2 regions of the Methylophaga sp. UBA3613 genome follow, and region 2 is predicted to be linked to the other one. Evidence: riboswitches for the same ligand, from Rfam matches in the RefSeq annotation. Region 2 holds a riboswitch; the other holds the start of a gene.
The links. A riboswitch is a leader RNA that binds a small molecule or an ion and turns the genes downstream of it on or off. The one in region 2 is predicted to bind thiamine pyrophosphate.
Positions count from the first base shown of each region.

Region 1: another riboswitch for thiamine pyrophosphate. It lies ahead of thiC (phosphomethylpyrimidine synthase ThiC); the one in region 2 lies ahead of B3S93_RS01580 (TonB-dependent receptor).

Region 1 covers NZ_DFLS01000006.1:264,794-269,192, forward strand. Annotated here, with positions in the region: gene B3S93_RS07510 (NAD(P)/FAD-dependent oxidoreductase) at 1-297, opposite strand, end outside; gene thiC (phosphomethylpyrimidine synthase ThiC) at 319-2,130, opposite strand; TPP riboswitch at 2,237-2,342, opposite strand; gene B3S93_RS07520 (Smr/MutS family protein) at 2,432-2,986, shown strand; gene B3S93_RS07525 (tetratricopeptide repeat protein) at 3,014-4,399, opposite strand, start outside.
Region 2 covers NZ_DFLS01000003.1:18,331-22,729, forward strand. Annotated here, with positions in the region: gene B3S93_RS01580 (TonB-dependent receptor) at 1-1,946, opposite strand, end outside; TPP riboswitch at 2,008-2,113, opposite strand; gene B3S93_RS01585 (SRPBCC family protein) at 2,225-2,794, opposite strand; gene cysB (HTH-type transcriptional regulator CysB) at 2,882-3,802, opposite strand; gene B3S93_RS01595 (hypothetical protein) at 3,884-4,234, opposite strand.

The sequences.
Region 1 (4,399 bases), on a different contig from region 2:
ATCCCCTTCGTGCGCGACGACCAACGTGCCGCTCTGCGGATTAAATATTGGCTGTTCAAACTCAGCCAGCCATTTATCCCACAACGCCTTACTTTGAATACCCAGATCACGAATCGACCGATCTGCCGTCACCGCTTCGGTAAACGGCGCGATCATTGAAGCCGCAATAAAACCGGCACTGTCGGTACCAGCTTTATCGTCTGATGACAGAATCGTCACGGCATGACCGGCCTGAATCAGGCGCCAGCTTGTCAGGCGTCCAATCAGACCGCTACCGATAATCAGATAATGCTTCATAGCGATCGAGATCCGGTCCAATCAAACCTGATGATAGATTTTGCTGCCACCGGCCTTAAACTCTTCCGACTTCTCGGCAAAGGCTTCTTTCACATCATGTGAAATCTTCATTGAGCAGAATTTCGGCCCGCACATTGAACAGAAATGCGCCACTTTGGCACTCGGTTTTGGCAGGGTTTCATCATGGAAAGCCCGAGCAGTATCCGGGTCTAAACCAAGGTTAAATTGATCTTCCCAACGGAATTCAAAACGTGCTTTGGAAATCGCATCATCACGTTCATGTGCACCCGGATGACCTTTCGCCAAATCGGCGGCATGGGCAGCAATTTTGTAAGTGATAATGCCAACTTTAACGTCATCTTTATTCGGCAAGCCCAGATGTTCTTTAGGTGTTACGTAACACAGCATTGCCGTACCAAACCAGCCAATCATCGCCGCACCAATACCCGAGGTAATATGGTCATAACCCGGTGCAATATCGGTAACCAATGGCCCTAAGGTATAGAAAGGCGCTTCGTGGCAGACTTCCAATTGCAGATCCATGTTTTCCTTGATCTTGTGCATCGGCACATGACCCGGTCCTTCAATCATCACCTGCACATCATGCTTCCAGGCAATATGGGTTAATTCACCCAAGGTTCGCAGTTCGGCAAACTGGGCCTCATCGTTGGCATCCGCTTGTGAACCTGGACGTAAACCATCACCCAGCGAGAACGACACATCATAGGCTTTCATGATTTCGCAGATATCTTCAAAGTGCGTGTACAAAAAGCTTTCTTCATGATGTGCCAGACACCATGCCGCCATAATCGAACCACCACGGGAGACAATGCCTGTGGTGCGATTTACGGTGAGTGGAATATGCGCCAGACGTATACCGGCATGAATCGTAAAATAACTGACGCCCTGCTCGGCCTGTTCAATCAACGTATCGCGAAATACTTCCCATGTCAGATCTTCGGCAATGCCATTTACTTTTTCCAATGCCTGATACAACGGCACGGTACCGATTGGCACCGGTGAATTACGGATAATCCATTCACGGGTCTGGTGAATATGTTTACCAGTCGACAAATCCATTACCGTGTCGCCGCCCCAACGGGTGCTCCAGACCATTTTTTCCACTTCTTCTTCAATCGAAGACGTGGTGGCAGAGTTACCGATATTGGCGTTGATTTTGACCAGAAAGTTACGACCGATAATCATCGGCTCAGCTTCAGGGTGATTGATATTGGCTGGAATAATCGCCCGACCTTCGGCGACTTCCTTACGGACAAATTCCGGGGTGATGTGATTGGGTTTATCAGCTGGTAATTCGCCTTTGGCCTGCAACGCTGCTCGACCCATGCTTTCACGAATGGCGATATATTCCATTTCCGGGGTAATCAATCCCTGACGCGCATAGTGCATCTGGCTGACGTTTTTGCCGGGTTTGGCTTTGCGTGGCAGACGACGATTGGTGAACAGTGGAATATCAAATTCCAGACCATCCTGATCACGGGTAAAGTTGGAACTGAATGCGGGTAATACTTCGGTATCGTCGCGTTCCTCAATCCATTGCTGACGAATCGGCGTTAAGCCTTTTTCCAGATCGATTGTTTCAGTGGGATCGGTGTAAATACCAGAGGTGTCGTAAACCATCACCGGCGCATTCGGCTCACCCGGCAGACTGGGATCACGGTTCGGTGTATCAGTCAGAGAAATTTGACGAAATGGCACCCGGAGATCATCACGACTGCCGGTAATATAGATTTTTTCAGAACCCGGTAATGGCTGAGTAGTAATGCCACTACGGTCTTTAATATCAATGACTTTTGGATTGGCTGCTGACATCTGATTTCCCCTTTTTGAATAAAAAAGTCGGGGAAATGAAGACGTTGCGCTTTCGCGAACAAGGTGATGGAGATACACGGCGGCTACAGTCAGACAATCAGACGTACCGGCATTCCGGCTTGTTTCCTACGGAGGTTCTAGCCTCTTCAGGTTCAACGGGTTTCATCTCAGCCCTTTCTGATAATTCAGAGGGGGCACCCCGACAAGTGGAAATCATCCTAAACTAAAAATGATTTTTTACACAAGCATCATCTGGCACAATGGGTCACATCAAACGGCATGAAATCAGGCAACATCGGCCATGGCAGATAACAAAAATAAAAATGATGACGACGAGTTTTCCTTGTTTCGTAATGAAATGAGCGACGCCGAGCCCATCAAACACGACCGCCTGGTGCATCGAAAACCACCACCTCCGCCAACGGTCAGAAAACCCTCCGCAGCCGAACTCCCCCATGACACCAGCGAGTTTTCCAGTCTTTTCGCCCCCGAAACCGTGGGTAACGAAGAATATCTGGAATACCGAGGTGACGGCATTCAAAACCGCCAATTCGCCAAACTCAAAAGTGGCAGAGTACATCTGGAAGCCGAACTCGATTTACACGGCCTCACCCTCGCCAAAGCTGAACCCACCCTCTCCCATTTTCTCGAACAATGCCAAGAGCAGAAGATTCGCTGCGTGCGAATCATTCACGGCAAAGGCTGGGGTTCACGCGATAACAAACCGGTATTAAAAAGCAAACTCAATCACTGGCTTAGACAAAGTGATGCCGTACTGGCATTTTGCAGTGCAACGATAGAGGATGGTGGGACTGGGGCTTTGTATGTTTTGTTGAAGAGGCAGTTTGAAAAATAAATAAATTTTAATTTATGCTTAATATAGTCAACTAGTTAAAAACTTTAACTTTTTATCAACTGTTTCAAATTTTGATGAATTTAATTCAAAAAAAGCTTGTTTTGAACTCGTGAACATTTTAATTGCATTATCAATATCTTCTGTCAATAAATATAAATCACCTAAGTTTGAATATTGATTCCCTAAATTTTCTTTGTCTCCAACTGATAAAGCTAAATCGATTGATTTCTTATAAAATTCTTCAGCAATAACTAATTCATTTTTTTTAAGATGGAGTCCTGCCAAATTTCCATAATTCACTGCTAAATTTTGTCTATGTCCAATTAATGAGTTTATTTCCATAGACATATGATGAAATTCCATTGCTTTATTAATTTCCTCACGTTTTTCACTTAAAACTGCTAAATTGCTATATTGAGCAGCAACACCAGATTGACTATTAACTTCTCGGTGTAAAGTTAGTGCTAAAAGAGCTAATTCCTCTGCTTCATCAATTAAACCCATATCTTTATTAAGAAGACTAAGATTTCCATAATTTGAAGCCAGAGTTTCTATAAAACCAAATTTTTCATTTATTTCTATTGCTTTCGTGAAATAAAACTTTGATTTTTTAAAGTCCCGCATTTTTCGGTATATGTTTGCTAAGCTTGAGTACTGAATTGCCTCTCCTTGTATGGATCCCAATTGAGAATTGATTATTGCCGCCTCTTCATACATAGCTATGGCTTTTAGGTATTCACCTTTGATTTTGTACACGTGGCCGTGATTACTTTTAACTTTAGCTATTCCTTCCTGAGAATTAATTTCTTTAAAAACTTTCTCAGCCTTAAGGTACATTTTATCTGCCATATCAAGCTGTCCAAGCTCAGAGTAAACATCCCCCAAATTTAAATAATCAGCACCAATGAACCTCTGTTGATTCAGAGATTTGTGTATATCCAAAGCCTTAAAAAAAAACCTTTCAGATAGCTTATATTTTGATTGAATCTGGTTCACGACACCTAAATTCCCAAATTGCTGTGCTAAACCTGGTAAAAAATTTTCCGTTTCATAAATAGATAAAGCATGTTGAAAACATTTTTGAGCTTCGTCAGTTTTTCCTCTGTTCAGTAAAATAATTCCTTTATTTCCAGTTACGGCAGCTCCCTCAATAGTATTTTTGTTATCTACTAGTAAATCATCCCATTTTTGGAGTACCGCATCGGCAGCGTCTAAATCACCAGTTCTTTGATAGAACAAAAAGCTTAGGTTAAGAATTTTTAAATTTTTAGATTCTAGACTAACAATCGAAAACATTTGTCTCGCATATTCTATTTTTCCCTCAAACGATAAAGCAGCTGCAAATTCTGCCATCTTAAGATCTCTAAGCTCTAACTGTAATAATGCTTGATCTTTTTCCATAGACGCATTTTG
Region 2 (4,399 bases):
TGCTGGTACTGCAAACTTGCATTGGTAATGGCGTAAGAACTGGATTTCGCATTATGGCTGTTGGAGTAATAGAACTCATCCTTGCCCTCAACATTGGCGCGAAGATTCCATTGTGGGGTCAGATAGACTTCACTGCCAATACTAAATGTGTAGGCAGGAGCATGAGCTTGCCTCCTGCCCTGAATATTTAATCCAGACTCATCCAGTTCAGGGTTGTCATATTCGTCAAATGTCGCATGCAACAGACCTACTGCCGCAAAGGTTCTTAAGCGTTCATTGATCAACCAATCAACACTTGCTTCAATCCCCATATTGCGGCCTTTCGCTGCATTATCCTGATAATCAATAAAACGGGTACCACCACTGTCGCGTGGCACACCTACAGAGGTTTTTACCTGGGCATCTTTTCGCAAACCATAAAATGCCGTGATATCGGTCACCAAGCTTCCATTCAGCCATAGTGATTTCATACCGGCTTCAAGGTTCCATAAATATTCATTATTGAATTTGCGTAAGCCTGGCGCCAGATCTGCTTCCGTGTTAACCCCCCCAGCTTTGTAGCCACGGGATAATGATGTGTATAAAAGGTGTTGTGGACGGAACTGATAATTCAAACCGACTTTCCCCCCGAATAACACATCGCTGTCATCCAGATCCAATCCTTGCGAATCGTCATAATCAGCGTCCCAATGTTCAGCACGTAAGCCAGTTATCAGGGTCAGTTTTTCCGTTAAAGCGGTATCTAATTGCCCAAAAATGGCACTGTTAGATGTTTCATAAGTGTTATTTAGAGGGTAGACATCAGGTGTATCGTTATCGAAGTATTTGCGCTTGAGATCTTGGCGTTGATCGGCCAGATAAATACCTACTGACCAATCAGTTGTATCAGCAAAAATACGACCCTCTTCATTGGAAAGGGCTCTGAATTCTATAGAGTAGTTTTCCCGTTCGCGTTTGTACTGATCAAAACCACTGTAAGGAAATAAACTGGGATCAAACTGACCTTTATACGACCAGTCATCATCATAGCTATATTCCAAATCAGATTTGGAATAGGTCAAAGTAGATTGTAATTGCACTTTACTGCTTGCTCGCCAGTCGGATTTGAGTGCAAATGCATTGGTATGCTGTTTGTCATTGCCAGGCTCATCTGAAAGACTGTTACGGCTGTTATCAAGTGTGAATGCGTCGTAACCATTGTCGATATTTAAATGCAGCAAATTCAGATCAATGGTCAGGTCATTATTGACCAGCCATTTCAAATGTCCGCGGGCAGTCATTTCATCCTGATTTTGCGTATTGTCACGACCTAGAAAATCATTATCCATGTAGCCATCTGAACGATGGGTATGCACAGCTATTCGCCCCAGTAAAGTGTCTTTAATTAATGGACCGCCTACTGCTACACCGACACTTCGGGTATCGTAATTGCCTACGGTTGACTGAAAATTCATATCCAGATCATTGGTGGCCTGTTTGCTTTGCATATTGATAACACCGGCTAATGCATTGGCTCCATACAACGTACCCTGAGGTCCACGTAATACTTCTACTTTCTCAATATCAAATAGTGTGGCTGCGCCGCCACTGCGACTAAAATCGATACCATCAATATAAAGTCCTACCGATGGGTTTAGGGGAGCAAGAAACTCACTGCGTTCACCAATACCACGGATCTGAAAAAACTGACCACGGGAAGCGCCGCTGGAAAGATTTACATTGGGTGCAAGATTGAGAACATCTTCAATGTGCTGGGCACCACGTGATTCAATGATTTCCTCATCGAATGTTGTCAGACTGACGGGAATATCCTGGGCTTCTGCAGGACGAAAATCTGCACTGACCAGCATGGACGGTAAATCAGTGCTATCGGTCTCGGTTTGTGCAACTGCGCCGGGAGAAAATAAAGCGCTGGTGACTGCGATGGAAAGCAGGGTGAGTTTCATGACTATCCTTTTTAAATTCTTAAAAAGAACAGGGGATCACGCCATTTGCATTGATCTAGCAAGAAGGGTTTGCCGCCTGTCCCTACGCCAGTATTACCTGGATCAGGTTCATCGGGTCTTCACCAACTGGTGAATCTCAGGCCTTTCGACCACCCCGAGGCTTGTATTAGCAAGTAGGTGAAATATACAGAAAAAAGTGTTGTTTTCCCATCTTTGATTGTTCAGAGGATATAAAAAAAGGCGTCCGAAGACGCCTTAAAGTTCAAGTCAATACTGACTTAATTTTCAATTTTGGCTTTTAAAGTGTCGAGGCCTGAACGGAAAATACCTTCAATAGCATTGGTAGCCGTTTCGTCATTTAACTCTTTAGGCTCATGATGGTTGCCGGTATAGCCACGGAAAAATTTGGCCAACCAGGTGACTTTGGTTTGGTCGCCTTCAGCTTCTACAGTTAACCAGGCTTTATACTTACTGACAGGCACTGCAGGGATATCATGCATTTCGCCTTCAATTTCAACCTGTCCAACAGAACTCATTTCATCAATCTGATACATAAAACTCATTGATTCTTCGTCAAACTTTTTCAACGTTTCAGTGATGGTTGAATCATTTTTAAGGGTTAAAACGCGCGTCGCGCCAGGTTCATTCCCACCTTCTGCTTTAGTAGAAATGATGGCTGGGTGCCATTTATGCAGGCTGTCGAAATCTTTAACCATGTTCCACACAGTTTCAGCATCAGCATTAATCAACACTGTTTCTTCGACTTGCAGACGTGAAGCGCCATGAGAAAATACCAGCGCAGGTAACAGGAAGAAGCCTGTAACCAGGACTTTTAATACAGCTTTCATTATATTTCCTTCTTATATTTCATTTGTAATGCCAAAATTTAGCCCGATTAAACTACCATTACCTTCCGAAATGCTAAAGGGAAAAATTCACAATGCGATCGCGTTCTGAATAGTTGAGCGTTGAAGATGGGGAGCAAAAAACTCAATAAAAGCATAACTGTAACCGCGAAGATAACTGCCTTTACGAATTCCCATATGGGTCGTACTTGGTTTAAATAAACCACTGGCATCCAATGCTTGTAAAGGAGCATCTTTTGCTGGATCAAATGCCATGCTGGCTATAATGCCAATACCAAGCCCCAATTCTACGTAGGTTTTAATTACATCCGCATCAGTGGCGGTAAAAATAACGTTAGGCTTAAGACCACGTTCAATAAAAGACTGATCCTGTTGCGCGCGACCGGTAAAGCCCATTACGTATGTCAGTATTGGATATTGTGAAATAGCCTCAAGAGTGAGTTTTTTTTCATTCAAAAGCGGATGCCCCGGTGGCGTTATCACTGTACGATTCCATTCGTAGCAGGGCAAAATCGCCAGATTATCAAATTTTGATAAGCCCTCGGTTGCTATCGCTAAGTCCACTTTACCGGTGGCCGCCATTTCAGCGACTTCAGGTGGGGTACCTTGCACCATATTTAAGTGCACATCGGGATATTGTTCTGAAAAGGCCTTGATAGCTTTTGGCAGAGCATAACGTGCCTGAGTGTGTGTGGTGCCGATTGAAAGTGTGCCTTTTTTCTCATGACGACTGTCAGCCGCCTGTTCACGTAAATTGTCTACTTCCTGTAACACCCGCTCAGCCATGGCAATAACGGATTCTCCCAGCGGTGTGATAGCCGATAAACGTTTCCCATGTCGTTCGAAGATTAGCAGCCCCAGCTCATCTTCCAGTAACTGAATCTGGTTACTTACACCTGGCTGAGAAGCATGCAGTGCCTGAGCCGCTGCAGAGATACTGAGGCCACGACGAGCCACTTCGCGAACATATTTCAATTGTTGCAACTTCATCCACTATATCCGTAATTATTATTAGTAAGAGTAAATATATAAGTTTTTAGTGATAAAAGACCAGTTATGGTGCGTTACGTTTTACATTTCAATGATTGGAACACCTTGCTGAGGAAGCTGGAAAGGCACAGTTGTTTGATACTGTTCGCTTTCAGCCATAGATTCACCTTCCCGGGTTAAAATATGTTGCATCTCAGACTGTGCCAGGTATTCACATTTATCTTGAAAACACACTTTTATGGCCAAAGTGAGTGGATCTGCATTTTCTATAACCTCATTATCAGAGGTTTCCGGCGCTTGAATCGAAGCCGGTGGAAAAATAATCTGTGCAGGCTCAAACACCCGGTTTGAATCGGCAGGATTAATAAAAAAAGATGTTATCAATGCAGAACATGCTGCTGTTATAACTAACAAGATTCTATAAGTTGTCATCTTCAGCCTCTCATCCCAGAGTGGAGTTGGAGTTAGAGCTTCGTCTATACACCGTGAAAGAAATGTGAACAATTAGCAGTGTCAGTCAATTTAGGTTAAGGCTATGTTAAAGATTGGCTCTCAGTTCAAATGGCAAGGATTTCTTTATATTCTCATAAGTTATAT